Regions from separate parts of the Vibrio maritimus genome, predicted to be linked through region 1. Evidence: predicted binding sites of a transcription regulator. Region 1 holds the regulator's gene; the other holds the start of a gene.
The links. The regulator MetJ, encoded in region 1, represses methionine synthesis genes. The targets are predictions, from matches to a motif close to TTAGACNTNTANANGTCTAA.
Positions count from the first base shown of each region.

Region 1 (8,270 bases):
ACCCGGACTCAGGCTGATAGCTACAGCGTAGATTCAAGTCCATCGCGCTTTGAGCAACAGGCTGAAGCGTACGACTGTGCAATACAGGTGCTGCAAGACGTGCCAATTCGCTGGCTTCATCTAAACGCAGCAAAGGCAATAGACATGCATCGCTCACCACGCGTGGATCCGCGCTGTACACACCTGCCACGTCACTCCAAATCGTCACGCATGACACTTCCGCCAATGCGCCAATGACAGTAGCAGAATAGTCAGAGCCATTACGACCCAGCAGCACGGTTTCGCCGCATTCACTTTGCGCCATAAAGCCAGTGATCACGACACGGTGATGCGCATGTTGCGCCAATACTTCTTTGATCAGCGGGTACGATTTAGCGCGGTCTACCTCTGGCTGAGTGCCGAACTCAGCGCGAAGGAAGGCTCTTGCGTCTTGTGCCACTGCAGGCAAATCGCTCTGTCTAAGCAGTGCTGCCAGTAGACGTGAAGACCACACCTCGCCATGTCCTAGTACCGATGCGCGCTCAGCGTCTGTGAGCGGATAGCTAAGCTCACCAAGCGTGCTAAACTCATCGTGTAACTGAGACACAAGACCTTCGGCTTCTTCACCTGTTAGTAGTGACTCCACCAGCTCAGTCTGAAACTGACGAAGCGCCTGTAGGTGCTCGTGCGCAATGCGCCCATCTTTATTGAGCGCATCTAGAAATTCGATTAGACGGTTAGTGGTTTTACCCGCCGCCGAGACCACGATAAGGTCTTCTTCATTAGAGTAGTCCTTTAAGATAGAGACCACACGGCGATAACATTCAGGGTCCGCTAAGCTGCTGCCGCCAAATTTGTGCAACTGCTTACCTTGTTTGTTATTCAGGGTACTGCTTTGACTCATGCCGGCTTATCCTTTAAATGCAGATGCTTTCTCAAACGCTTGGGCAAGGTCATCAATCAGATCTTGCGCGTCCTCTAGACCAACAGAGAGGCGAAGGAGCTGCTGAGAAACGCCCGCTTCGGCTAGTGCTTCTTCGCCCATCGCACGGTGCGTCATAGACGCTGGGTGACAAATCAGACTTTCGACGCCGCCAAGAGACTCTGCGAGCGAGAATAGCTCTAGCTCACCAACAAAGTACTTAAGCTGCTCAAAGCTACCCGCGAACTCAAAGCTCAACATAGAGCCAAAGCCAGACTGCTGCTTCTTAGCAATCTCATGACCAGGGTGCTCAGGCAGGCTTGGGTGATAAATCACTTTTACCAATGGTTGCGGCTTAAGAAAATCTAGGATCTGTTGCGAGCTTTCTTCATGGACGCGCATACGTGCGCCAAGGGTACGAATACCGCGCAAAGTCATGTAGCTATCAAAAGGCGTACCCGTCGCACCGATGCAGTTGCCCCACCATGCGAGCTCTTCTGCATGCTCTTCCGTTTTGGTGATCACCACGCCACCAATCACGTCAGAGTGACCGTTGATATACTTGGTCGTTGAGTGAATCACAAAGTCTGCGCCAAGCTCGAGAGGCTTTTGGTACACAGGTGTCAAAAAGGTATTGTCTACTGCTACAAGCGCACCGACCTTTTTCGCTTTTTCACACACGGCGGCAATATCGACAACACGCACAAGTGGGTTAGACGGCGTTTCAAGCAAGATAAGTTTTGGTTTTTGCTCAAGCGCAGCATCGAAGGCTTGCTCGTCACTTTGGTCGACAAAATTAACCTTGAAGTCACCTTTTTGCGCACGCGTGTTGAACAAGCGGTACGTGCCACCATAACAGTCATGGGGAGCAATAATTGTGTCTTCTGGACCTAAGAAAGCAGAAACCCAAAGATTGAGTGCAGAAGTACCACAGTTCGTCACTACCGCGCCTTTACCAGACTCCAGCTCATACAAAGCAGTTTCTAACAAACCTCGGTTTGGGTTTCCTGAGCGGGTGTAATCGTAAGTCGGCACTTCCCCAAACGCAGGGAAACCATAGTTAGTAGAGAGATAAATAGGTGGCACCACAGCGTGATGCTGGGTATCCGATTCGATACCAGTACGTACGGCTATTGTCGCTGGCTTCCGATTGCTCATAGAAACTTCCTTTCTCAGATCGCATGGCTAGTTGGTGTAACCACAGTGTCTACTTTTACCGGTAATATGGGAACCGGCAAACGCCACAAACGTTAAAGAATTAACATTGCATTAAAATAAATGTCCACATTCGTTGCCCCACTTTACTTTCCAAAATGTGAGACGTCAACACTTCTAGACGTCTATATGTCTTTGCTTATGGCAGTAAATCCCGCTAAAATTGCAGCATTCTTATTACTACTATTTATGATTAACAGAGCGAAGGTGTGTAATGGCAGATTGGAATGGTGAATACATTAGCCCATATGCGGAGCACGGTAAGAAAAGCGAGCAGGTAAAAAAAATCACAGTGTCTATCCCGCTGAAGGTGCTAAAGGTATTGACCGATGAGCGTACTCGTCGCCAAATCAATAACCTACGCCATGCAACCAACAGTGAACTCTTGTGCGAAGCTTTCCTGCACGCCTACACTGGCCAGCCGCTTCCAACCGACGAAGATTTAAGAAAAGACCGTCCTGATGATATCCCAACAGAAGCGAAAGAGCTGATGACGGCGATGGGGATTGAGTTTGAAGCGTTTGATGAAGAGTAAGTAAATCAAATCATAAAAAAAGAGGGTCATCACGACCCTCTTTTTTCGTTTTAGAGCACTTGGCTTGCACCAACACCTCTAAACTAACAACCTTAAGCCATATAGCTATCAGGCAACTCAATACGAGCCACACCAGATTCAACCGCGGCTTTCGCTACCGCTTTAGCCACACGAGGAAGCAAACGTGGATCCATTGGTTTTGGAATGATGTAGTCCTTACCAAAGGTCAACGCCTCAACACCCGCGGCATTAAGTACGTCTTGTGGTACAGGTTCTTTCGCTAGCTCACGAATCGCTTCTACCGCTGCCAGTTTCATCTCATCATTAATCTCACTTGCACGCACATCAAGAGCGCCACGGAAGATAAACGGGAAACACAGCACGTTGTTTACCTGGTTCGGGTAGTCTGAACGACCTGTACCCATAATTAGGTCATCACGAACCTGATGAGCAAGCTCAGGTTTGATTTCTGGATCTGGGTTTGAACACGCAAATACGATTGGCTTGTCCGCCATCAGCTTAAGTGCTTCTGGTGGCAACAAATCAGGACCCGATACACCTAAGAATAGGTCCGCGCCTTCGATCACATCTTCTAGCGTGCGCTTATCAGTGTTGTTGGCAAACAGCTCTTTGTATTCGTTAAGATCGTCACGACGAGTGTGGATCACACCTTTGCGATCCAGCATGTAGATCTTCTCACGCATCGCGCCACATTTGATCAACAGCTCCATACACGCGATCGCCGCCGCGCCTGCACCTAGACAGACAATAGTGGTTTCTTTCAGATCTTTGCCCTGAAGCTCGATAGCGTTGAGCATGCCTGCAGCAGTAACAATCGCCGTACCGTGCTGGTCATCGTGGAATACCGGCACATCACAACGCTCGATAAGGCGTCGTTCAATCTCAAAACAGTCTGGTGCCTTAATATCTTCTAGGTTAATACCACCAAAGGTGTCTGAGATGTTCGCAACCGTATCTACGAACTCATCGATAGTGCGGTGTTTTACTTCAATATCAATGGAATCTAGGCCCGCGAAGCGTTTAAACAGTAAGGCTTTACCTTCCATAACTGGCTTAGAAGCCATTGGACCTAGGTTACCGAGACCTAGGATTGCGGTACCGTTAGAGATCACTGCGACCATATTGCCTTTCGCAGTGTATTTATAAACATTCTCGGCATTTTGCGCGATTTCACGCACAGGTTCTGCAACACCAGGGCTGTAGGCCAGTGCGAGATCAGCTGCTGAGTTGGCGGGTTTAGTTAATGCTACTTCGATTTTTCCAGGTACAGGGTTGGCATGGTAATCAAGCGCTTGCTGGCGAAATTCGTCAATTTGATGGTCATCGGACATGGTTAGCTATCCTGCTTTTATAAGACTGATTAGTTACTTAAGTGATGTTGTTATGAGTATAAGCCCGTTTATTTTTATTCGCGTTGCTTCTAAAGGGTTACACACACAGAGTGGGTACATTTGAACGGAGAGGAGGTATCTCTGATGTTCATTACTCTGACGGACTAATACTACGCGAGTTTATTAGGCTTTTGAATGGATGGAAGGGACGAAGCGAAGAAAAAAGTAGAGATAGGTAGCACGTTATGCAAGCGGATGTTGACAGGTAAACAAACAGCTAAAAAGCAAAAAGGACGCCGAAGCGTCCTTTTTTAATCTGCAAAAGTAATAATTACTTCTTGCTAGATAGAGCACCGAAACGCTTGTTGAAGCGATCAACACGGCCGCCAGTATCAACGATACGTTGCTTACCAGTGTAGAATGGGTGGCACTTGTCACATACGTCTAGGTGGATAGAATCTTTACCTAGAGTAGAGTTGAATTCGAATGTGTTGCCGCAAGAGCAAGTTGCTGTTACAGCTTTGTATTCTGGGTGGATACCAGCTTTCATGGGAAACCTCAATAATTTAGGCCGTGTCGCCATCCGATTCTAAGCCGGACACCACACGTAGTTAATAAATAGATGATACCATCGCTTTGCTTTTCAATATGAAAGCAAGAAGCCATGCCATCAAGGCGCAGTATAGTAATGAATAGTGCCAAGGGAATCAACTAAAATTGCGACTTTTTTCGCCACCTTCGGTGAGCCTTAGCCGATAAATTGATTATCCAGTCTATACAAGGCGACCCATACCGTTAGAATAGACGTCTTCTTTATCAATATCGACCTAACTATGCGCCCAAATGTCGCTCGAGTGGCTCTTCCAGTCCCACTTGATAAACAGTTTGACTACCTCGTCCCTGCCCACCTTTTTCCTGTGGTTGGCGGGCGCGTATCTGTTCCATTTGGACCAAAAACGCTCGTCGGTATTGTGATGCAGTTTAGCCATGAGTCTGAGTTTCCAATAGACAAACTCAAGCCGATAAAAGCAGCATTAGATACCGCGCCGGTTTGGTCTAAACCTCTTTTTGACCTTATCTCATGGTGCAGCCTTTATTACCAGCATCCACTCGGCGACACCTTGAGTAACGCCCTACCCGCAGCTCTTAGAAAAGGCAAGCCAGCTGAATTTGCCGCAACCGTGGAGTGGCAGATCACAGAAGCTGGCAAGACTCAATTAATGTCTGGCTTTGGGCGAGCGGTGAAGCAAGCCAAAGTCATGCATATGTTGGAATCTGGTCCGTGTTCGCATCAGCTGTTTATCGACAGTGACGTCAGCACTAGCGTCCTTAAGACACTGACGGAAAAAGGCTGGATCACGTCGATAGAGAGACAGACGCAACCCACTCATTGGCCAGAGGCGATCTGCAACGATCCTGTCGATCTTCGCTTGAATGCCGAACAAGCCGTGGCGATAGCGTCGGTTAACAGTCAGACTGAGTTTGGCTGCTACCTGCTTGAAGGCGTCACGGGTTCAGGCAAGACTGAAGTCTACCTGCAGATGATTAAGCCCATACTGGAGCGCGGACAGCAAGCTTTGGTGTTGGTGCCGGAGATTGGCCTTACTCCGCAAACCATCAATCGCTTTCGTAAACGTTTTAATGTGCCCATTGAGGTTGTCCACTCTGGTCTTAATGATACGGAGCGACTCAACGCGTGGTTAAGTGCACGCGACAAAGTGGCGGGTATTGTTATCGGTACGCGCTCGGCGCTACTTACGCCATTTGCCGACCTCGGCATTATTATTGTCGACGAGGAGCACGACACCTCATACAAGCAGCAAGACAGCCTGCGTTACCATGCCCGTGACGTCGCGGTAATGCGTGCTAACAAAGAGCAGATCCCGATTATTCTTGGCTCTGCCACGCCATCTATCGAAACGCTGCAAAATGCGCTGGCAGGCAAGTATCATCATTTAATTCTGAGCCAACGAGCAGGACTTGCGGTGCCGACGACCAATAAAGTCATTGACGTCAAAGGTCAGTTTCTAGAAGCCGGACTATCAGCGCCACTGATTGCTGAGCTGCGCCGCCATTTAGAAGCGGGCAACCAGGTGATGTTATTCCTCAACCGCCGTGGATTTAGCCCAGCCCTGATGTGCCACGAATGTGGCTGGACAGCAGAGTGTCACCGCTGTGATGCCTATTACACCTATCATCAGTCGAGTAACGAGATCCGCTGCCACCATTGTGGTTCACAGCGCCCTATTGTTCATCAGTGTGAGGGTTGCGGCTCGCATCAATTGGTTACCGTGGGCGTCGGGACAGAGCAGCTTGAAGCTCAGCTTGAAAGCCTGTTTCCTGAATACAATACCATTCGTATTGACCGAGACAGCACCAGACGCAAAGGCAGCCTAGAAGCGGCGCTCAATGCCATCAAGAACAATGAGTACCAGATCTTGATTGGTACCCAGATGCTAGCCAAAGGACACCACTTCCCTAACGTCACATTGGTCGCTCTACTCGATGTCGATGGCTCACTCTATAGCAGCGATTTTCGCGCGTCAGAGCGTTTAGCGCAGCTGTTTATTCAAGTTGCTGGGCGTGCGGGACGCGCGAGCAAGCCGGGTGAAGTGCTGCTGCAAACTCACCACCCAGAGCACCCACTGCTGCAAAGCCTACTTCATAAAGATTATCGCCATTTTGCCGAGACCGTGATTGAAGAGCGTAAACTGGCACAGTTGCCTCCATTTAGCTTCCTAACCCTAGTTCGCGCCGAGGCCAATAACAGCAATGACGTCGAGACCTTCTTACGTCAGGTTCGTTACTCATTAGAAGCTCATCCACTGTTTGATAGCGCTTGCATGGTGCTAGGTCCAACCCCAGCACCGATAGCAAAACGCGCAGGAAAAGCGCGCTGGCAACTCATGCTTCAAGTTCCCTCAAGACCACAGATGCAAAAAATCATCACTGCAGCCAAACCGGTTATCGCGCAATTACCGCTGGCGAAAAAGGTACGTTGGTCATTAGATATCGAGCCACAAGATTTAAGTTAATCGGTAAAATTTGATTAATAACAAAACGATAACCACTACGAGTTGTGATATGCTTCACAATTGTATTGCAAAATCTGTTAATCAGACCGTAACTTTCATTCGAGAAATGAATAATATTTAGTAATAGTTCATGATTATAAAAACGGATTTTGAAAATCTATTTATTAGATAAATTAAACATTTAACACAGCAATAACCCATCGCGAAACATAGCACTAAATAATAATAGTTATTCGATAGGTCTAGACATTTAAAAGAGGACAAACGTTTATGGCGACAATGAAGGATGTTGCCCAGCTTGCAGGCGTCTCTACGGCTACGGTATCAAGAGCTCTGATGAACCCAGAAAAAGTCTCATCATCTACTCGTAAGCGAGTGGAAGATGCGGTTTTAGAAGCTGGCTATTCTCCAAATTCACTCGCACGCAATCTTCGCAGAAATGAATCTAAAACCATTGTGACGATTGTACCTGACATCTGTGACCCATATTTCTCCGAGATCATTCGTGGTATTGAAGATGCCGCTATGGAGCATGGCTACCTCGTATTACTGGGGGATAGCGGTCAGTCGAAAAAACGTGAAACCTCGTTTGTGAACCTTGTATTCACCAAACAAGCTGATGGTATGTTGCTGTTAGGAACGGATCTTCCTTTCGACATCAGTAAACCAGAGCAAAAGAACCTGCCACCAATCGTCATGGCGTGTGAATTTGCGCCTGAGCTTGAGCTGCCAACCGTTCACATTGATAACCTGACCTCAGCGTTTGAAGCGGTGAACTACCTATCAAACCTTGGGCATAAGCGAATCGCTCAGATTGCTGGTCCAGACTCAGCATTCTTATGCCGGTTTAGACAGCAAGGCTACCAGCAAGCCCTGCGCCGTGCTGGTCTGCCAATGAATCCCGCGTACACCGTGAAGGGTGATTTCACCTTTGAAGCTGGCGCTAGACTTGTTCGCACCCTTTTAGCACTGCCTGAGCCACCAACCGCAATATTCTGTCACAATGATGTGATGGCGATTGGTGCCATGCAAGAGGCGAAGAAATTAGGGCTGCGTGTTCCTCAAGATCTCTCTGTCGTCGGCTTCGATGATATCCAATTTGCACAGTACTGCGATCCACCGTTGACGACTGTCTCACAGCCTCGCTATGAGATTGGACGACAAGCCATGTACATGATGCTCGAAGTGCTAAAAGGTGCCGATGTCAGAGCAGGCTCTCGTCTTCTCGATAC
Region 1 covers NZ_CP090438.1:247,422-255,691, reverse strand. Annotated here, with positions in the region: gene LY387_RS01180 (bifunctional aspartate kinase/homoserine dehydrogenase II) at 1-883, opposite strand, end outside; gene LY387_RS01175 (O-succinylhomoserine (thiol)-lyase) at 890-2,059, opposite strand; gene metJ (met regulon transcriptional regulator MetJ) at 2,331-2,651, shown strand; gene LY387_RS01165 (malic enzyme-like NAD(P)-binding protein) at 2,744-4,003, opposite strand; gene rpmE (50S ribosomal protein L31) at 4,335-4,553, opposite strand; gene priA (primosomal protein N') at 4,837-7,038, shown strand; gene cytR (DNA-binding transcriptional regulator CytR) at 7,309-8,270, shown strand, end outside.

Region 2 (8,270 bases), 1.0 Mb from region 1:
TCGCAACGGTGGTGCTAACGTGCTCACAAGTGACATCCCTACCTCGCGCTTAGCTAACGGCTGTGCGGCTAACTCCGCCTTGGTGCGTATCGAAAAATACACGGGCAAAGTACCGGGGCTTATGGCTTTCACACCGCCTAAGAATGCGTAGCCAGAAATAGAAAAAGACCGAAGTGCGCTAGCCTCGGTCTGAACAAACGACAAACCCCACTTTTTAAAGTGGGGTTCTTTTTTGGGTATGAGTAAACAAATACCGTTTATTACAATAGACGCTCTCGCAAGTTCTTCGCAGCTTGCACTAGATTAGTTAGTGACGCCTCCGTTTCTTCCCAGTTACGAGTTTTAAGACCACAATCTGGATTCACCCAAAGTCTTTCGACTGGAATACGCTTTGCCGCCTTCTCAATAAGCTGCTCTATCCACTCCACTTTAGGAATGTTTGGTGAGTGGATGTCATACACACCAGGACCAATCTCATTCGGATAGTTAAACTCTTCAAACGCGTTCAGTAGCTCCATGTTTGAACGCGAGGTTTCGATGGTAATCACATCCGCATCCAGCTCAGCGACCGATTCAATGATCTCGTTGAACTCGCTGTAACACATATGAGTGTGGATCTGTGTTTCTGGTCGTGCACTTGCTGCTGATACTTTGAACGCGTTCACTGCCCAATCAAGGTACTCTTTGTGATCACGTTGTTTTAGAGGTAGACCCTCACGAATCGCTGGCTCATCAATCTGGATGATATTGATGTTTGCGTTTTGCAGTGCATCTACTTCGTCTTGCAGCGCCAATGCCAACTGGTTCGCAATCGTCTCACGGGTGACATCTTCTCGAGGGAAGGTCCAGCAGAGAATCGTCACAGGTCCTGTCAGCATGCCCTTCATTGGCTTATCAGTCAGAGACTGTGCATAGGTCGACCAATCAACGGTAATCGGCTTATCTCGCTCAATATCTGCGACAACAATCGCTGGTTTCACGCAGCGTGAACCATAACTTTGTACCCAACCAAACTCCGTAGTTTGAAAGCCTGATAAGTTCTCGGCAAAGTACTCCACCATGTCGTTGCGCTCCGCTTCACCATGAACCAGAACATCAAGGCCGGTCGCTTCTTGGCGCTCAACGGTATCTTTGATAAAGCCTTTCATTAGTGACTCGTATTCAGCAACACCGATATCACCACGCTTGAACGCCGCACGGCTCTTACGCACCTCAGCAGTTTGAGGGAACGAACCAATAGTCGTCGTTGGCAACTTAGGAAGTTTTAACACCTCTTGCTGGTGATGAGCACGCTCGATGTATGCGGCACTGCGGTCGCCACTCGTTTCAGTAAGTGCAGCCACTCGTTTTTGTACTTGCGGTTTGTTTACCCATGCAGAGCGAGCGCGGTCTAGAATTGGCTGACTATATTGGGCACAGTATTCTATAGCTTCACGTTCACCATCCAGAGCTTTTGCTAGCCACGACACTTCCGATACTTTTTGCTTCGCAAACGAGAACCAGTTTTTCGTGCCTTCTGGAAGCTTAGTTTCATGTTCAACGTTCACCGGGCTATGCAGAAGCGAACAAGACGAGGCTACCCATAGCCTTTCACCCAACTGCTCCTTAATTGGCTTGAGTGTTTGCAGTGCACTATGCAGATTAGCACGCCACACATTTCGACCATTGATGATACCCGCAGACAACACCCACTCACCCGGTAGCCGTTCCACGACAGAATCCAGCTGTGCTGGCGCTGCAGCGATATCGATATGAAGACCATCAACGTCGAGCTCAATAATCTTATCCAGTGAATCGACGACAGAATCAAAGTAGGTTGTCAGTAGTACTTTCACATCGCTACGAATCACTTGATAAGCGAGTTTGAAGCTATCTAACCAGGCTTTGTCCAACTCCAATGCCAAAATAGGTTCATCAACCTGTACCCACTCGATGCCTAGTTTTTCAAACTTAGCGAAAATTGCTTGGTAGGCAGTAAGAAGTCTTGGAAGCAGTGACAAACGGTCGAACCCTTCTTCCACCTCTTTGCCCAGATACAAGTAGCTCAGGGGACCTAGTAGTACTGGTTTTACTTTGTGTCCTTGCTGCTGAGCCTCGTTAATTTCATCAAACAGCTGTGTCCAGCTCACTTTAAACTGATCATCAGACGAGAACTCAGGGACTATGTAGTGGTAGTTGGTGTTGAACCATTTCGTCATGTCCGACGCTGCCTCACCTGCACAGCCACAATTTGACTGAGACTGACCGCGACCAATTCGAAACAGGGTATCTAGATCTGGGAAGCCCTTATTGTGGCGTTTAGGCACGTGACCTAGTAACAAACTCGTACCTAATACATGGTCATACCAAGCAAAGTCCCCTGCTGTTACAAAGTCGAGGCCATCTTGCTGTTGGCGTACCCAGTTCTCGTTACGGATTGTCGCCGCGACTTCCTTTAAGCCGTTTTGGTCTAGCTCACCGCGCCAGTATTTCTCTAGGGCGAACTTAAGCTCACGTTTTTCACCAATGCGTGGGTAACCAAGAATGTGCGTTGCTGTCATAGTATTGTCCTTTTATTTTTCGTTAGCAGTCTGGATGGCTAAAGCATCTCTCAACCGCACAACATGAACAATCGCAATTCATTCACCATAAATATGAAGGATTCTCATGAAAGAAGAATTTCTCATTTAGACGTCTAGACGTTTACATATCCTAAAAATCACGGTAAGTTAATGAAAAGGGATTAAGGATGAGGGAATTTCATGATTGAGTTAAAGCACTTAAAAACGCTCGCGTCGCTGCGGGACACTGGTTCATTAACAGCAACGGCGACTTCATTACACTTGACGCAATCGGCGTTGTCTCACCAATTAAAAGATCTTGAAGCTCGTATCGGATCCCAACTTTTTATTCGCAAAACTCGTCCGGTGAAGTTTACTTCTGAGGGTGAGATCCTTCTTAACTTAGCCAATGAGGTTCTGCCTAGAATCGCTCAAGCAGAAGGCGACCTTGCGGGGTTAAAAGAAGATGTGAATGGCAGACTTCATATGGCGATAGACTGTCACTCCTGTTTTCAATGGCTCATGCCTGCCCTTAAGGAATACCAACTCGCATGGCCCCATGTCGAACTCGACTTTTCTTCTGGTTTTGGGTTTGAACCACTCCCTGCGTTAGTCGGTGGTGAGTTAGATCTCGTGATCACCTCAGACATCCAACCTCGATCTGAAGTGCATTATGAACCTTTATTTGATTTCGAGATGCGCTTAGTTACTTCCCTATCCCATCCATTAGCCGAAAAAGAATATATTGAGCCAGAGGATTTGGCGGACCAAACTTTACTTACCTATCCAGTACAAAAGCAGCGACTCGACGTGGTTAAACACTTTCTAACGCCAGCAGGAATTGAGCCCAACAGATGGAAACAGGCGGACAATACACTCATGCTGGTTCAGATGGTTTCCGCAGGTTTGGGGGTCGCTGCATTGCCGAATTGGGCAGTTAGTGAGTTTTCACGTCAAGGGTTAATTACCAGTCGCCCGCTGGGTGATGGTTTGTGGCGACGTTTATTCGCCGCGGTTCGAAATGGTGAGAAAGATAAGCACTATTTACAAGCGTTTTTTGGGACTGCGCGAGCACAGTGTCAACAGCATTTGGAAGGGATTAAAGTGGCTTAAGGGAGGCAGTTTGGCTCCTCCCCTTGTAAGCGGCGCACGTAGCTGGGAGGGGTGTAAACGCGATGGCTAAATCTAGCTTCAGGCGCTAACTGTTAGTCCGCTTTACCCCCTCTAGCTCCCCCTACATTAGGGGGAGAACAGAAGGCTAGCTCCTATCGTCGCATTTGCCTTTTCGTAAGCTTAGCGGCAGCGAGATTATAGCTCCTCCCCTTGCTAAGGGGAGGCTGGGAGGGGTGAAACGCGGAGGCTAAATCTAGCTTCAGACGCTAACTGTTAGTCCGCTTTACCCCCTCTAGCTCCCCCTATATAGGGGGAGAACAGAAGGCTAGTTCCTATCGTCACATCGCCTGTTTAGTGAGCTACGCGAAGCGAGCTTATAGCTCCTCCCCTTGCTAAGGGGAGGCTGGGAGGGGTGGAACGCGGAGCTTGAATCTAGCTTCAATCGCTAACTGTTAGTCCGCTTTACCCCCTCTAGCTCCCCCTATATTATGGGGAGAACAGAAGGCTAGCTCCTATCGTCGCATCGCCTGTTTAGTGAGCTACGCGATAGCGAGCACTGGCTCCTCCCCTTACTAAGGGGAGGCTGGGAGGGGTGAAACGCAGAGTCTGAATCTAGCTTCAATCGCCAACGGTCAATCCGCGTTACCCCCTCTAGCTCCCCCTATATTAAAGGGAGAACACAAGGCTAGTTCCCACCTTCGCATCGCCAAACTACGGACTCACAACCCCAAAACAAACCAACACCTCTGGCTCTTCCGGACTATTCTTGTAAACCACTTCTTTCGTACTCTCTACCTCAAACTCTGGCCAATGATTCGTAAAGTGTGAAAACGCATTCTCACTACACCCAGCGCCTTCAGCACCAAGCAAAAATGCACCTTCAGCCTCGATTTGTTCTGCAGAGATATTGCGATTATAGATATTCGGCAGCGTCTCGTTATCCCAAGGGTTGGTCACCATAGGGTGAGGCGCGATGTAGAAGGTTAGCCACTCTGCCAAACCAGAACCTCCAACCAACTTAAGCGGCTTATCAGAATGCTCATACCAATACTGTTCAGCTTCATGGCTTAACGTCTTAAAGCCCGAGAAATACTGACCCGCATTGCGCACGTTAAACACCATCACCGAGCTATACCCGACGATCATCAAAAGCCCCATGAAGAACAGAACCTTGAAAGCGCGAGACAGCGAGCCAATCACCTCTTTCTTTAAAAACGCCACCAGTACGGCTGGCGCTGGCATAAAGAACGGGTGAAGCCACTCTACTAGTCGACCACCAGCATGGAACGAAAACCAAGCCATAATCACGACAAGGGGTGCAAACAAAACAAAAGCCGTTAGCCACACCTTCTCTGGCACTTGTTTCGTAAAGCGCAAACCACGTTTGCCCAATAGCCCAGCCAAAAGAATCAGCGGATAGAATACCGAAAGCAACGCTAACCAACTTCCCGGGCTAAGCTGAGCCGCAACTTGGCTCCCTACCCACTTCACCGAAGAAAAGTTGTTTGCGAACATCCAAAAGAAGTTCGGAGTCACCAAAGCAAGGAATGCGACAATCCCAATATAGAAATTACGGTCACGCCAAAAACGACGAACGCTCGGTACAGTCAGGCTCAAGATAAATACCATGGCTACGGGTGCAAATGTCGAGTACTTCGCCATGGCAGATAAGCCCGCTAATACCCCAAACGCAATCCACCATCTCGAGTCTTCATATACCGCTTTGACAAACAGTAGCAAGATCCAAGACCAAGAGCCAAACAACAAAAAGTTGTCGTTATAAGGAATCGCATCAAAGTTGATAACACCAGACAAGTTAAGCGTCAGCATACCAAGCCAGGCAAACGCGACGGAATCTGTCAGCTTATAAGCGAGGCGATAGCAGCCAAGCATGCCCGCGGCAACAACGAAGAAGTGTCCAACATACCAATGCGCAGAAGAAAACTCAGGCGAAGGTGACAACAAAAGGATGCGCGCCACAACCCCAACCAACCAAGGGTTCTTTGGACTACCCAACTCACCATTGCTTGCCCAGTTTAATGCCTCGATGGCATCGTAAGGCACAGCAGGATCGAGATTATAGGACACCAACGACCACGCGATTGCGTAGACGAAACACCAGATGGCGGCCGCTCGATGTGAGCGTGCAACATCATTCGTTGACGTTGGATGTTGATCAAAGTGAAGAATGGTAGACAGCATAGACTCCCTTGGACTCGGTCAATTTCAGGGGTTTGGCGGCAAACTCTACTGAGGTTAAGCGGTGCAGAAAAGACCGCTACGTCAATTCTCTGTAAAATCCCAAACAATTCATAAACTTGAATTATTAGTGCCGATATAGAAAGAAATAGTCTATATATTTAATCCGTCAAGGGGTGTAATGCTTTGTATTGAAAGTGGGGAGTTTGAAGGAGTTCGAGGGAGATGTGCCCCTCGAACTAGACAATCACTTATCGTTTTAGATAGTGCTTGTATGAATAAGTATTCGGTTTGAAGTAGAGTTTGGTGTACTCAAATATACTGCCGTCTTTCAGCTTACCCGTCGAGAGCAATCGAATGATCGGCACATCGGAGGGTATTTCAAATACCTCGCATAAATGGCTATCTGGCATCACGGCTTCAAAATCTTGTAGCGCGCCATCGATCTGTAGGCCGAGATCTTTTTCAAGATACTGATACTTAGAACCTTGTAGCGACATGATGTTCATTTGTGGGAACATCGCAACCGGCATATAGGAGTCTTCATAGATAGATGGCACACCATTAATCAGCTTAAAGCGGCGAATGAAATAGACCTTCTCATCCATACCAATCTTTAGCGCAGCAGCCACATCTTCATCAGGATCTGCCAGGGTAAACTCGACCACCTTGTACTCAAGCGTCGACCCTGCATCACTCATATATTCACTGGTACTGCGTAGGTTCGACATAGAACCTGTCATGGTTTTGCCGATAATTGTCGAGCCTGCGCCCTGACGTTTTTCGACTAAGCCGAGCTTAACCAATTCTTCGATGGCTTTTCGCACCGTGATGCGACTAACGGAATACGCATCGATAAGGTCTCGCTCGGTAGGAAGCGTGTCACCAATGGCAAACTCTTCCGAATCAATGCGGGACTTAAGGTCCTGCATTACCTTTTTATATAACATTTTCTCACCTCGTAGCTGCCAAGCTATCACCACCCTAAATACAAATCAATAACCAATTAAGCCATATCCGTCACAACTTCCTCACCACAGACTAAAAACATCCTATATAGGTGTCTTTTTATGCCTCAAATCACATATTTGGTGCTTTATTTGTACTCAATCACACTTTATTCATTATATATTTGTCATGTTTATTTTTCAGGCGTAACGTTAATGGTGTCGAAAGACAACGAGAAACAAAAAAGTTATTACATCAATAAATAACAAAACCAATAACAAAAAGGACCCTTCCATGTTAAGTGCTATCCAACGCTTAGGTGGAGCAATGTTTACCCCAGTTTTGCTGTTCCCTTTTGTCGGGATTTTAGTGGGACTAACCATTGTTCTAAAAAACCCCATCTTTGTAGGCGATCTCGCCGATAAAGACGGTCTGTACTATCAAATTCTGCAAGTCATTGAAGAAGGTGGCTGGACTATCTTCCGCAATATGGCACTTCTGTTTGCAGTTGGCCTGCCAATCGGTCTTGCAAAAACCGCTCACGCTCGAGCTGTTATGGTCGTAATGGTCTCTTATCTCACCTTCAACTACTTTGTTGGTGCAATGGGTGGATTCTGGGGCGAGTTCTTTGGCGTTGACTTCTCTCAAGCTATTGGCGGCACGTCTGGACTGACTGAAATTGCAGGTATTAAGACGCTAGATACCGGTATCTTTGGTGCCATCATTATCTCTGGCTTTGTTACCTGGATTCACAACCGCACGTTTGAAAAACAGCTACCAACGTACTTAGGTATTTTCCAAGGTGCCTCATTCGTAGCGATGATCTCATTCTTCGCAATGCTACCAGCAGCTTGGCTTACGCTTTATATCTGGCCTTCTATCCAGCATGGCATCTTAAACCTACAAGGCTTCTTAGTAAGCTCAGGTTCATTCGGTGTTTGGCTATACACATTCTTAGAACGAATTTTGATTCCAACAGGTCTGCACCACTTTGTTTACGCCCCATTTGTCTACGGTAACGTCGCGACACCAAACGGCATCGTTGTTGACTGGTTTACTAACCTAGAGACCTTTACTCAATCTGCGCAATCGATGAAAGATCTTTTCCCTGCTGGCGGCTTTGCTCTGCACGGCAACTCTAAGATCTTCGGCTGTACAGGTATTGCACTAGCGATGTACCACACTGCTAAACCAGAAAATCGTAAGAAAGTCGCTGCGCTGCTTATTCCAGCAACACTTACAGCGGTATTGGTGGGAATTACAGAGCCATTAGAGTTTACCTTCCTATTCATTGCACCTTGGCTGTTCGCTATCCATGCGATTCTAGCGGGTACCATGGCAATGGTGATGTATACCTTCGGCGTTGTCGGCAACATGGGTGGCGGTCTGATTGAGTTCGCAACCGGCAACTGGATTCCGCTGCTTGGCAACCACACCAGCATGGTCATTACACAAATTGCTATCGGTCTA
Region 2 covers NZ_CP090438.1:1,251,050-1,259,319, reverse strand. Annotated here, with positions in the region: gene LY387_RS05765 (trimethylamine-N-oxide reductase 2) at 1-151, shown strand, start outside; gene metE (5-methyltetrahydropteroyltriglutamate--homocysteine S-methyltransferase) at 261-2,540, opposite strand; gene metR (HTH-type transcriptional regulator MetR) at 2,742-3,653, shown strand; gene LY387_RS05750 (ArnT family glycosyltransferase) at 4,365-5,855, opposite strand; gene LY387_RS05745 (GntR family transcriptional regulator) at 6,104-6,802, opposite strand; gene LY387_RS05740 (alpha-glucoside-specific PTS transporter subunit IIBC) at 7,095-8,270, shown strand, end outside.
Region 2: a site for MetJ is predicted at 2,667-2,686, ahead of metE (5-methyltetrahydropteroyltriglutamate--homocysteine S-methyltransferase). Genes of this name have one in related genera too.